DNA from 2 places in the Variovorax sp. GW821-FHT09D05 genome. Region 2 is predicted to be linked to the other one. Evidence: riboswitches for the same ligand, from Rfam matches in the RefSeq annotation. Region 2 holds a riboswitch; the other holds the start of a gene.

Region 1 (6,501 bases), on a different contig from region 2:
GGGTGAAAAATCAGACGGTGCGCGTGGTGATTGCCAGTGCAGCGTGACACGAGGGCTGGCCTGCAGCGTCGCGAGCAGTGAGGCCAGCAGCGCACGGTTGTCGAGCTGGCCTTCGCCCGGCAGGAACAGGCCCTGCGCGAAGCGCTGGCCCAGCGAAGGCTCCAGCGCTGTGATGGCCGGGCCGTCGAGCGTCTGCATTGGCGCGAGTTCGGGCACCTGCGCGCCGGTGCGGGCGAGCACGCGTGCAAGCCGCGCGGCTTCGGCGCTGTCCTGCCGGTGCCAGAGCACCAGCGTGCCTTCGCGCTGGAAAAAAACGGGCTGCGCCAGCAGGGCCAGCAGTTCGGGCCAGCGCGAGAGCGCGTGCTGCCCCATGCGCACGACCGACACCGGCGCCACGGCCGATTCGGCAAGCGGCGCAAGCATTGCCGCTGCCACGCGCGCGGCAGCGCCTTCGGCATCGGGACTGCCGGCTTCGAACAGATCGACCTTGCAGCCAGCCTGCGCGAGCGTCACCGCCAGCAGGCGGCCCATGAGGCCCGCGCCGAGGATGGCGGCCGATTGAAAAGGAAGGCTCACAGCCGTGCTCCTTCGCATTGCCGATACCGCCGATAATTTTCGGCATGACCCAAGGACCCACCCAGCGCTACGCACGCGTGCTTTCCATCGCCGGCTCCGACAGCGGCGGCGGCGCCGGCATCCAGGCCGATCTCAAGACTTTCGCGGCCCTCGGCTGCTACGGCATGACGGCCATCACCGCGCTCACTGCGCAGAACACGCTCGGCGTATCGGGCATCCACGGTGTGCCGCCCGATTTCCTCAAGGCGCAGATCCAGGCCGTGGTGGAAGACATCGGCGTCGATGCCGTCAAGCTCGGCATGCTGCATGCGCCCGAGGTGGTCGAGGTGGTGGCCTGGGCCATCGACCGCTACCAGTTGAAGAACGTGGTGCTCGACCCCGTGATGGTCGCCACCAGCGGCGACCGCCTGATCGCCGCCGAGACGGTGCAAGTGCTGGTGCGCGAACTGTTCCCGCGCGCCGTGGTCGTCACGCCCAATCTCGACGAGGCGGCCTTGCTGATCGGCCATGCCATCGATGGCGTCGATGCGCTCGATGACGCGGCAAGCGAGTTGCTCGCGCTCGGCGCGAAGGCCGTGCTGCTCAAGGGCGGCCATCTGCCGGGCGATGAGGTGGTCGACGTGCTGCTGCAATCCGGCGGTGAGCGCAGGCGCCTGGCTTCCCGGCGCATTGCCAGCCGCAACCTGCACGGCACGGGATGCACGCTGTCGTCCGCCATTGCCGCGCACCTTGCGTTGGGTGCGGCGCTGCCCGAGGCGGTCGAACGGGCGCGCACCTACATCCTCGGCGCGATGGCTGCCGGTGCGGATGTGAAGATCGGCGCGGGTCATGGCCCCCTCAACCACGGCTTTGCGCCAGTGCCGACGCACCGCCTGCCGTTGTCAGCTTCGGCCGGCTGAGCCAGGCCAGCACGAAGGTCGCCGCCAGCGTCGGCAGGGCAGAGCCGAACTGCGGCGCCCACTTGGCCAGCGCGTGATACGCCGCGATGCCCGCGATCCAGATCAGCGCCGCGCCGAAGTCGATCTGGCGCGTACCGGCCAGTGATACCGACTGGCCGCTGCCCAGCCGCCCGATGATCACGCCGTACAGCGGCACGAACACCGAGCTCAGAAGCAGCAGGAAGGGCTCCAGCGTGTGCATCGGCAGCACCAGCGCCAATGCGATGGACAGCGCGGCCAGCAGCAGACCCCAGCGCTTCACGCTCCATCGCGGCAGCAGGCTGTGCGTGGAGACCGAGCCCGAATAGACATCGCCGTACGCGTTGTCGAGCTCGTCGATCAGGATCAGGCCCAGCGCCACCAGTCCGCCTTGCGCCAGCAGCAGCGCGGTGACGAGGCTCACGCCGGGCTCGGCCACGCTCACCACCATCACGCCCAATGCGTAGCACCAGATGTTCGCCAGCGCATAGCCGATCCAGGTGCCGCTGAACGCGCTGCCCAGCCCTCCGGCATTACGTTTGCCATGTCGCGCGTAGTCGGCCACCAGCGGCAGCCAAGACACCGGCATCGCAATCACGAGGTCGAGCGCGCTGAACATGCCCATCGTGCCGTCGCCCGGGCGCGCCCAAAAGGCGTCCAGGCCCTTGGCCTGAAGCCGCGTCGCGAATTGCCATGTGAGCCAGAGCAGCGACAGCACCACCAGCGGCAAGCCGAAGCGGCTCACGAAGCGCCTCACCAGCTTGACCATCGAGCCCGCGAGCAGCGCCAGCAGCACCGCGCCCCACAGCAGCGTGGTCAGCACGCCGCCCCAGGCGGTGCCCAGCGAGGGGCCGACCACCGATTGGCCGATGGCCTGCGTGCCTTCCCGCATGATGACCAGCTCGAAGGTGGTCCAGCCCACCAGCTGCACGATGTTGAGCAGCACCGGCAGCCGCGCGAAGGCACTGCCGTAGGTGGCGTGCATCAGGCCGGCGCTCGCCAGGCCGCTCTCGCAGCCAAGTCGCGCGGTCCAGGCCAGCAGGCCGGCGCCGACGCAGGAGCCGAGCACGATGGCAATGACCGCATCGCGCGTGCCCACGGCCGGCACCAGGTAGGCGCCGATCTGCATCACCAGCAGGCCCACGCCGAGGCTGAACCAGAGCGAAGCATGGTCGTGCCAGCCGAACACGCGCTGGGACGCGGGCAGCGGCGTCAGCGCCTCGTTCGAGACGATCGCGTCGTTGTTGTCGTTTGCCATCCATTTGCTCCAGTGCAAAAGGTTTGGCAGGTGGGCGGGGCCCCAGTGGCGCGGCCATCACGCGAGAGAACGTGAGAGGCCACCGGACCAGCTTCCCTGCGCGAGGATTACCTCAATCAGGTTCAAAGGGACTTTCTCAGCCGGACGGCAAGCCGCCCAACACCCCTAGCAAGTACGCCGCGAGGAACCCACGGCGCGGGCCGGAGTTTATCCCCTGCGGGGAAGCCGCAACAGCATGCGTGCCTTTGCGAGGCAGGGAAAACCCGCAGAGCGTGCACAGGCCACGAGAGAATCGGCGTCCAAAGAAGAACTGCCAATCAAAGAAACGGGAGCGCGCGCCGATAAGCGAGCAGGAACAAGAAATGAAGAAGGACTTGCATGGCAGATAGGGATTTCGCTGGCACCGGCCTACGGCGCTTCAGGGTCGACGTAGGCACCATCATCTGCGCCGTCGCGCTGTTGCAGTCGCTGCTGCTGGTGGCATTCGGCTACTGGGCCGCTGAGAAGCTGGTGTCCAGGGTGGGCACGGCCTCGCACAAGATCAACCATGACCGGGTCGAGGACAACGTGCTCGCCTTCCTCGCCAAGACCGAGGGAGTCATCCGATCGATTGCCGACTCTCCCAGCGTGCACGCCACCGGCGAGGATGGCGAACAGACCGCCGAGATGCTCTGGACCATGCTCGAGCAGACCCCCGAGCTCGACAGCATCAACGTGGCCACCGACGACGGCCACGTCTTGATGGCTGTGCGCTACCCGACCCCGGCCATCCGGCAGGTGTTGCGCGGCCCCGACTTCAGCACCGAAACCTGGCAGTACAAGCGCTCGCCCGACGCCGAGGGCGGCGACGCGAAGCAGCGCTTTGCTACGACGGCCATCACGGCCTATCGCAGCGACTTCGACCCCGAGAAGCGCACCTGGTACCGGGAGGCCATGAAGGCGCATGGACCCGTGTGGACCCAGCCTTTCCTGATGAGCGACTCACAGGAGCTTGCAATCGGCCATTCATTGCCCAGCGCACGTGTCGACGACGAGGGGCACACACGCCGGCTCGTGATCGACGGCAACGTGTCGCTGGGGCATCTGTCGAAGCTCGTGCGCATCTTCGGCGCGCTGGGGACCGGCGAGAGCGCCTTGCTGAGCGCCGACCATCACGTGATTGCGCGCAGCGACCACCCCGACCCGGTGCGCGAACTGGAGTCGCCAGACACCGGTGTGCTAGGCGCCTTGCATGCGCACATGCTTGCCGCGGGCAAGGCGGGTGGCGCCGACGACATGGCTTTTTCCATCGAGCATGAAGGGCGCAAATACCTCGTGCAGACCTCGCACATCCCGCACACCCGGTGGCAACTCGTCAGCTGGGAGCCCGAAGACCTGCTGCTCGGGGGCCTGCATCGTTCGGTGCTCTGGGCGCTGCTGCTGACGCTGAGTTTTCTCGGCATCGCGCTGTTCATCTCGCTGCGGCTGTCGAAGCTCGTGACCCAGCCGATCGAAAACCTCGCGCTGGTCGCGCGCCGCATCGGGCGACTGGAACTCGACAACCTGCCGCTCGAGTCGAGCCGGGTTCTGGAGATCCAGCATCTGAATCAGGCGCTGGACGAATCGGCGCGCAGCCTGCAGGCCTTTCGCAAGTTCGTGCCGGTGGACATCATCCGCCAGCTCGTCGCCGAGGGCCACGCGCTCGCGCCCAGCGGCTCGCCGCGCCGCATCACCGCGATGTTCACCGACGTGGAGGGCTTCACCACCATCTCCGAATCGATGGAAGCCGACGTACTCGTGAGGCAGCTGACCGAGTACTTCAACCTGGCGGCCGGTATCTTTGCGCGGCATGGCGGCGTGGTCGACAAGTTCATGGGCGACGGCATCATGGTGTTGTGGGGCGCGCCGTCCGACCTGGAAGATGCGGAATACCGGGCCTGCGTCGCGGCGCTCGAACTGCATGCCGAAATGGACGTGCTCAACGGCAAATGGCGGGGCGAAGGCCTGCACGAGTTCCGCACGCGCGTAGGCATCCACACCGGCCACGTGATCGCGGGCGTGCTCGGGTCGAGCAACCGGCTGTCTTACACCGCCATCGGCGACGCGATCAATGCGGCAAGCCGCATCGAGGGCGCCAACAAGGAACTGGGCACGCGCACGCTGATCTCGCAGACGACCTTCGAGGGGCTGGGTGAGCGGCTCGCCACGCGCCGCATCGAGGAGATGGCTGAGTTGCGCGGCCGGCAGACGCGCATGGTGCTCTACGAACTGCTGGGGCCTACGCAGCCCTGACCCTGCGCGCGAACGCCTCCAGCCCGTCGATGGTGATCTGGATGTGTCGCTCGAAGCTGCTGTCGAGCGGCACGGTGGTGCCGTTGTCCCAGCGCAGGATGAAGGCTTTGTTGGCCAGTTGCGCCAGGTTGCGCGTGAGCACCGGGTGGTCGAGTGGGCGAATCGTGTGCACGCGCTCGCGCAGCTCCTCGGCCCAGGCCTGGGTGTTGTCCACGGGCAGGGGCGAGAACTCCATCGTCAGGAAGCCCAGCATTGCGGCGATCACGCAGTTGTAGGCCTCCAGCAGCGGCTCGCCCTCGAAGCCAGCCTCGGTCAGCGCCGCCAGCACGCCCTCGACCAGCTCGATCGGCAGGCTGCCGTTCGACACCAGCTGCGCGCCCAGCAGCTGCGCCACGTTCGGGTGGCGCCGCACCGCGGTGCGGCAGCGGCGGAACAGTTCGGCGATCCATGCCTGCCAGTCGAGCTTGCCGGGCGGCGGCGTGACTTCGGCCATGACGGTGGCGGCCACTTCGGCCAGCAGTGCCTCGCGCGTGCTCACGTGCCAGTGCACCGTGGCCGGATAGACGTCGAGCCGCGCCGCGACCTCGCGCATGCTGAAGGCACCAAGGCCGAATTCGTCGATCTGCGCCAGTGCGACTTCGGCGATGCGCTGTTTCGTCAGGCCGCCACCGCCGGCGGGGCGGCCGGCCGTACGGGGCTTGGGAAGCGATTTCTTCGTCATGGTTGCGGCCATTGTGCGGCAGCCGGGTTGACTGTATAAACAATATTAATTGAGCACTGACTAATAATCTGCTCTGCAAGCGACGATCGCACCACCACCCGAAGGACATCCGCCATGACCCATGCCGCCATCGACCAGGCTCTTGCCGGCGCATACCAGCGCTTCACCGAGAGCAACCCCGCCAGCCGCCATCAGTTCGAGGAACAGGCGCGCTACATGCCCGGCGCCAACAGCCGTTCGGTGCTGTTCTACGCGCCGTTTCCGCTGACCATCGCCAAGGGGGAGGGGGCCGCGCTGTGGGATGCCGACGGCCACCGCTATGCCGACTTCATCGCCGAGTACACGGCCGGCGTCTACGGCCACACCGCACCCGAGATCCGTGAAGCCGTCACCGAGGCGATGCAAAGCGGCATCAACCTCACGGGCCACAACCTGCTCGAAGGCCGGCTGGCAAGGCTTATCTGCGAGCGTTTTCCGCAGATCGAGCAGTTGCGCTTCACCAACTCGGGCACCGAGGCGAACCTGATGGCGCTGACTGCCGCGCTGCACTTCACGGGGCGCCGCAAGATCGTGGTGTTTGCGGGCGGCTACCACGGTGGCGTGCTGGGTTTCGGCGCAAAGCCGCTGCCGACGACGGTGCCGTTCGATTTCCTGGTGCTGCCCTACAACGATGCGCAGACGGCGCGCGAGCAGATCGAAAGGCACGGCGCCGAGATCGCCGCCGTTCTGGTCGAGCCGATGCAGGGGGCGAGCGGCTG
Region 2 (6,501 bases):
GCGCTCGATGCCCAGCTTGTCGAAGATGCGCCGCAGGTAGGTGCGCACGGTGGGCACGCCCACCGCGAGGCGCCGCGCGATCTCCTTGTCGGTGAGCCCTTCGCGCACGCAGCGGGCCACTTCCTGCTCGCGCACGCTCAGCAAGGCCCACGCGGCTTCGCGCGCCCCGGACGCCGGAGCAGTCGCGCGCTGCGCCCGTTGCAGGGCGCCCGCGAACGCCGGCTCGATCAGGTCGAGCAACGCCTTCTCGTGATCGCCGAAATCGCTGCGCCCCTTGCGGCGCCAGATGCGCAGGTCTCCCAGTGCGCGTTCGCCCTCGAAGGCATGCAGGTTCATGCCCCAGTGCAGCCCGTCGCGCGCGAGAAAGTCGTTGAAGAATGCGGTGCGCATCAGCTCGCGCTGCGGCATCACTTCGGTCACGCGTGTGGCGCGGCGCCGCGACTGCAGCACGAATGTGATCGGGTCGTGGTGCTGGTGCCACTGCGCATAGCTGTCGAGATTCGCGGGGTCCATGTGTAGCGCCACGCGCGCGCCGAAGCTGCCGCTGGCGGCGTCCCACACGAACGAGGCGAACTGGTCCGCATGCAGCAGGTCGAGCAGCGCCCAGCCCAGGCGCTCGCGGATCTCCTGCTCGCCGCGGTCTTCCGCCAGCAGCGTGAAAACGCCGCGCAGTGCGTGCTGTTCAGAGCCTGTGAGGTACATACATCGCCGACTTTCTCGAGGGAGCCGTTGTAACGCTAACGTTTAGCAAGCGCCGCGCCAAGGGTGGATGCCCGCGAATGCATGCGCCGCGCGGTCATGCATATCGCGCAGAATCGACGGCAGCCCGGCCATGCCATCGACAACTCCCATCACCGAACACGCATCCAGGCCGCTGCTGAAGCGGTTCCGTGACTATTGGATCGAGGCGCCCAACGCCAATCCGCTGGTGGACCAGAGCCTGGCGCGCGCCTATGTGATCGACACGCGGGACACGCCGCTGTCAGCCGCCGTCACGGCCGCGGTGTTCTGGATGCTGTTCCTCGTTCTCACCGGCAATCGCGGCACGCTCGTGTGGGCCGTGCTGGTGCACGCGATGCAATGGAACATGCACCGCCATCTGCACCGGCTGGATCCGGCCGCCATCGATGCAGCCACTGCCGCGCGCACGCGCCGGCGGCTGGAGTTGCGCATGCTGTTCCCGGGGCTGGTGTGGGCGTTGGCGCCGTGGCTGTTCTTCCCGCATGGCGACCTTGCCCACATCCTGCTCATGTACTTCTTCGTGAGCGGCACGACCAGCGTGATCATTGCCGCGCTTGCCCAGTGGTGGCTGGCCGCCCTGTGCTTCGGCGTCCCGGTGTTCCTGAGCCTGGCGCTGCGGCTGGTGCTGGAGCCGGGCAGCGTGACGGTCATCATGGGGTGCCTTGCGGTGTCGCAGCTCGTGGCGGCCCTGCACTATGCGCGCAAGCAAAACCGGTTGATCGTCGGCTCCATCGAGAACGGCTTCGAGAACGCGCGCCTGGCCGAAGCGCTGTCGCGCCAGCTCGACCACGTGGCACAGCTTGCCGCGCAGCGCGCCCGCATCTTTGCGGCCGCCAACCACGACCTGCGCCAGCCCATGCATGCGCTGGCCATCTTCGTCGACGCGCTGGACACGCGCAATCCGCCCACGGCCGAGAACCTGCGCTTCATGCGCGACAGCGTAGATGCCCTGCGCGGCTCCATCGATGCGCTGCTGGACATCGCGCAGCTCGACGGCGGCGTGGCGCCCGTTCGCCCCGAGCCGATGCGCCTGCAGCCGCTGTTCGATGCGCTGCACGGGCGCTTTGCGGCGCTGGCCGCGGCCAAGGGGCTGCACCTGCGCGTGCGCCCCACGCGCGCCGCGGTGCAGGCGGACGCGCGCATGCTCGCGCGGCTGCTCGGCAACCTGGTGGACAACGCGATCAAGTACACCCCCTCGGGCACCGTGTTGGTCTGCGCCAGGCATGTGACGCCGGGCGCCTGGCGCATCGAGGTGCGCGATTCCGGCGTGGGCATCGACGCGCGGCACCAGGCGCAGGTGTTCGAGGAGTTTTTCCAGATCGACAACCCCGGACGCGACCGCAGCCGCGGGCTCGGGCTGGGCCTGTCGCTGGTGGCGAGCATGGCGCAGGTGATGGGTTCGCGCATCCAGGTGCGCACCGCACCGGGCCGCGGCAGCACCTTCTCGCTGGTGCTCGATAAGACGGCCGCGCCACCGGCAGATGACGACCTGGCCGTGCCGGCCGGGCCAACGGAAGAAGCTGCCGCCCTTCGCATCCTGGTGCTCGACGACGAGCAACCCGTGCGCGAGGCCATGCGTTCGCTTCTGTCCGCCTGGGGCCACGAGGTGGTGCTGGCGGCCAACCCGCGCGAAGCCTTGCAGCAGGGCGGCGTGTTCGACCTGATGCTGAGCGACCTGCGCCTGGGCAGCGGCCTCTCGGGCCTGGCCGCCGCGCAGGCCCTGCAGGCGGTCGGCAAGGTGCGCAACGTCGTCATCCTCACCGGCGAAACCGCGCATGCGACGCGGGCCGAGGTCGAGCGCGCGGGCTATGCGCTGATCTACAAGCCGGCGGGCGCGCAGGCCCTGCAGGAAGCCATTGCCGCAAGCCGGCCTGCCTAGCCTCGGGGCTTGCCCTGTCCGCGCCCGGCCCGCAAGGTGTTCCAATAGCGGTCTTCATGAGCGCCAACGATCCCACCACCGGACCTTGCCCCTGCGGCCGTACAGACCGCCGCGACAAGCCCATCGGCTACGCCCTGTGCTGTGGCCGCTATCTCGACGATTTCGGGAACACGCCCGCGCCCGACGCCGAATCGCTGATGCGTTCGCGCTATTCGGCCTTTGTGCTGGAGCGCGGCGAATACCTGCTCGCCACCTGGCACGCGTCGAAGCGGCCGGCCTCGATCGAGTTCGAGCCGGGCGTCAAGTGGCTGGGGCTGGACATCCGCTCGCGCTCGGTGCTCGACGCGGACCATGCGGAGATCGAGTTCGTCGCGCGCCAGCGCAGCGCGGCCACGGGTGCCGCCACGCGCCTGCACGAGCGCAGCCGCTTCGTGCGCGAAGGCGACCGCTGGTACTACCTGGACGGCGACCTGCAAGTACCCCTGGGTTGACGCACCGGGCCGAGGCCCGCACAATCGGCCCCGCTCCGGGGTGCACGCATGTGGCGTGCTGAGATGGCAAAGCAGCCGACCCGCGAACTTGATCCGGGTCATACCGGCGTAAGAAGAGCTGCACTCCCTGACTTCGGTCCGTCACTCCCCCTTCCGTGACGGGCTTCCCGAAGCCCACCGAGCGATTGCGGAGCACCCTTTCCTCAACAAGGAGTGCCTCCGATGAATGCCCCCGACAAGTTCACCACGCTGCTTTCGCTCACGCGCGAGCCTTTTCCCGCGTCGCACAAGTGCGTCATTCCGGGCAGCCGGCCCGACCTGTTCGTGCCCGTGCGCGACGTGCAACTCACCAACGGCGAGACCGTGTCGCTCTACGACACCTCGGGCCCGTACACAGACCCGAAGGTCGAGATCGACGTGCGCCGCGGCCTGCCCGACGTGCGCGGCGCCTGGGTGCTGGAGCGCAACGACACCGAAAGTTACGAAGGCCGCTCGCATCACGCGCTGGACGACGGCGCCAAGAACGAAGACCGCGACGCGCAACGCCTGGCCGAACTGCGCGCCGGCGCCTCGGCACTGCAGCGCACGCCGCGCCGCGCGAAGTCGGGCGCCAACGTCACGCAGATGCACTACGCGCGCCGCGGCATCGTCACGCCCGAAATGGAGTACGTGGCCTTGCGCGAGAACGGCAAGCGCGAGTGGATGGCCGAGTACCTTGCCAACGAAGAGCGCGCCAGGCGCGTGATGGGCAACCCGATGGGCGCGACCATTCCGCGCATCATCACGCCCGAGTTCGTGCGCGACGAAGTGGCCCGCGGCCGCGCGATCATTCCCGCGAACATCAACCACCCCGAAGTCGAGCCGATGGCCATCGGCCGCAACTTCAAGGTGAAGATCAACGCCAACATCGGCAACTCGGCCGTCACCTCGAGCATCGAGGAAGAGGTCGAGAAGCTGGTGTGGGCCATTCGCTGGGGCGCCGACAACGTGATGGACCTGTCGACCGGCAAGAACATCCACACCACGCGCGACTGGATCGTGCGCAACTCGCCGGTGCCCATCGGCACGGTGCCCATCTACCAGGCGCTCGAGAAGGTGGGCGGCGTGGCCGAAGACCTGACCTGGGAGATCTACCGCGACACGCTGATCGAGCAGGCCGAGCAGGGCGTCGACTACTTCACCATCCACGCCGGCCTGCGCCTGCCGTTCATTCACCTCACGGCCGACCGCATGACGGGCATCGTGTCGCGCGGCGGATCGATCATGGCCAAGTGGTGCATCGCGCACCACAAGGAGAGCTTTCTCTACACGCACTTCGAAGACATCTGCGACATCATGAAGGCCTACGACGTGAGCTTCTCGCTCGGCGACGGCCTGCGTCCCGGCTCAGGCGCCGATGCCAACGACGAGGCGCAGTTCGCCGAGCTGCGCACGCTGGGCGAGCTCACGCAGATCGCATGGAAGCACGACGTGCAGACCATGATCGAAGGGCCGGGCCACGTGCCGATGCACATGATCCAGTCGAACATGGACGAGCAGCTCAAGCACTGCCACGAGGCGCCGTTCTACACGCTCGGGCCGCTGACCATCGACATCGCGCCGGGCTACGACCACATTGCCAGTGCCATCGGCGCGGCCATGATCGGCTGGGCCGGCACCGCGATGCTTTGCTACGTGACTCCGAAGGAGCACCTGGGGCTGCCGGACCGCGACGACGTGAAGCAGGGGATCATTGCCTACAAGATCGCCGCGCATGCGGCGGATGTGGCCAAGGGGCACCCTGGGGCTCGCTCGCGCGACGATGCGCTGAGCAAGGCGCGCTTCGAATTCCGCTGGCAGGACCAGTTCAACCTGGGCCTCGACCCCGACACCGCCCGCGAATTCCATGACGAGACGCTGCCGAAGGATTCGAGCAAGGTGGCGCATTTCTGTTCGATGTGCGGGCCCAAGTTCTGCTCGATGAAGATCACGCAGGAAGTGCGCGAATACGCAGCGAAGAAGGGCGTGGCCGAGGCGGCCGCCATGGCCGAGGGCATGGAAGAGAAGTCGAAGGAATTCATGGCCGGTGGCGGCGAGATGTACATCCCGATCCGTCCGATAGCCTGAGCTTCCTCCTGCGAAAAGGGGGCGTTGCTACCATGGGGCCAATCACCGAACTCCGGCACCGCAATGACCCCCTTTCCTTTTTCCGCCGTTCTCTTCGATTGCGACGGCGTGCTCGTCGACTCCGAACCCATCACCAACCGCGTGCTCGCCGAAATGCTCGGCGAGCTCGGCTGGCACATCACGACCGAGGAATCGATGAACACCTTCACCGGCAAGGCGGTGAAGGACGAGGCCGCGCTCATCGAGACGAAGACCGGCGTCAGGATCACCGACGACTGGCTCAAGACCTTCCGCGCCCGCCGCAATGAGGCGCTGGAGCGCGACCTCGTCGCCATTCCCCACGCGCCCGCCGCCATTCGCGAAATCCATTCAAGGCTCAAGGGCCGCATCGCCTGCGCATCGGGAGCAGACCGCCACAAGGTCGAACTGCAACTCGCCAAGGTCGGCATGCTCGACTATTTCCAGGGCCGCATCTTCAGCGGACACGAGATGCCGCGCTCCAAGCCGCACCCCGACGTGTATCTCGCTGCGGCGGAAGCCCTCGGTGTCGACCCGAAGCGCTGCGCCATCGTCGAAGACACCGTCACCGGCGCAATGGCCGGCGTGGCTGCAGGAGCCACGGTGTTCGGCTACAGCACGGGCGAATCAGGCCACAGCGGCCCCGGACCGCTGCTGAGCGTGGGCGCGGTGAAGGTGTTCAGCGACATGGCCGAACTGCCGGCGCTGCTTTCGGGCTACGGGCTGCAGGCGGCCTGAGTTTCTGGTGGAATGCAGGGCGCAACTCCCGAGCCGCAGGAACCACTTCCCATGACTTCCGAATACAAAACCGAGCAGCCCGACCGCAGCGAGATCGACGCGCTCACCGGCCCCGCCGTGGTCGAGTTCGGCACCAACTGGTGCGGCATCTGCAAGGCCGCCCAGCCGAACATTGCCGAGGCCTTTGCCAAGTACCCGGACATTCGCCGCATCAAGGTCGAAGACGGCAGCGGGCGTCCGCTGGGTCGTTCGTTCAACGTGCGCCTGTGGCCCACACTGGTGTTCATGCGTGACGGCAAGCAGGTCGCGAAGCTGGTGCGGCCTGAGGACAGTCAGTCGATTGCCGACGCGCTTGCGTTGATCGCAAAGCCTAGCTGACGCGTCATTCCCGGAGGGGAGTACCCGGTGTCATTCGCACGCACCCCGAACGTGCCCCAAACGCCCTCCGCTACAGCCCCTGCTGCCGAAAGTCGCGAGGCGCATGCCCCGTCCACTGCAGGAACGCCCGCGAAAAACTCTTCTCGTTGC

Evidence for each region. A riboswitch is a leader RNA that binds a small molecule or an ion and turns the genes downstream of it on or off. The one in region 2 is predicted to bind thiamine pyrophosphate.
Region 1: it holds a riboswitch for thiamine pyrophosphate, as region 2 does, so the genes downstream of both, AC07O3_RS02545 (purine-cytosine permease family protein) here and thiC (phosphomethylpyrimidine synthase ThiC) in region 2, are expected to answer to the same signal.

The regions. Positions count from the first base shown of each region.
Region 1 is NZ_JBWKOZ010000001.1:535,027-541,527, forward strand. It holds gene AC07O3_RS02535 (FAD-dependent oxidoreductase) at 1-576, opposite strand, end outside; gene thiD (bifunctional hydroxymethylpyrimidine kinase/phosphomethylpyrimidine kinase) at 621-1,475, shown strand; gene AC07O3_RS02545 (purine-cytosine permease family protein) at 1,414-2,751, opposite strand; TPP riboswitch at 2,828-2,928, opposite strand; gene AC07O3_RS02550 (adenylate/guanylate cyclase domain-containing protein) at 3,130-5,022, shown strand; gene AC07O3_RS02555 (TetR/AcrR family transcriptional regulator) at 5,009-5,743, opposite strand; gene AC07O3_RS02560 (aspartate aminotransferase family protein) at 5,858-6,501, shown strand, end outside.
Region 2 is NZ_JBWKOZ010000008.1:411,706-418,206, reverse strand. It holds gene AC07O3_RS23500 (helix-turn-helix transcriptional regulator) at 1-702, opposite strand, end outside; gene AC07O3_RS23495 (sensor histidine kinase) at 833-2,620, shown strand; gene AC07O3_RS23490 (YchJ family protein) at 2,677-3,111, shown strand; TPP riboswitch at 3,138-3,243, shown strand; gene thiC (phosphomethylpyrimidine synthase ThiC) at 3,334-5,217, shown strand; gene AC07O3_RS23480 (HAD family hydrolase) at 5,281-5,973, shown strand; gene AC07O3_RS23475 (thioredoxin family protein) at 6,025-6,351, shown strand; gene AC07O3_RS23470 (AraC family transcriptional regulator) at 6,422-6,501, opposite strand, start outside.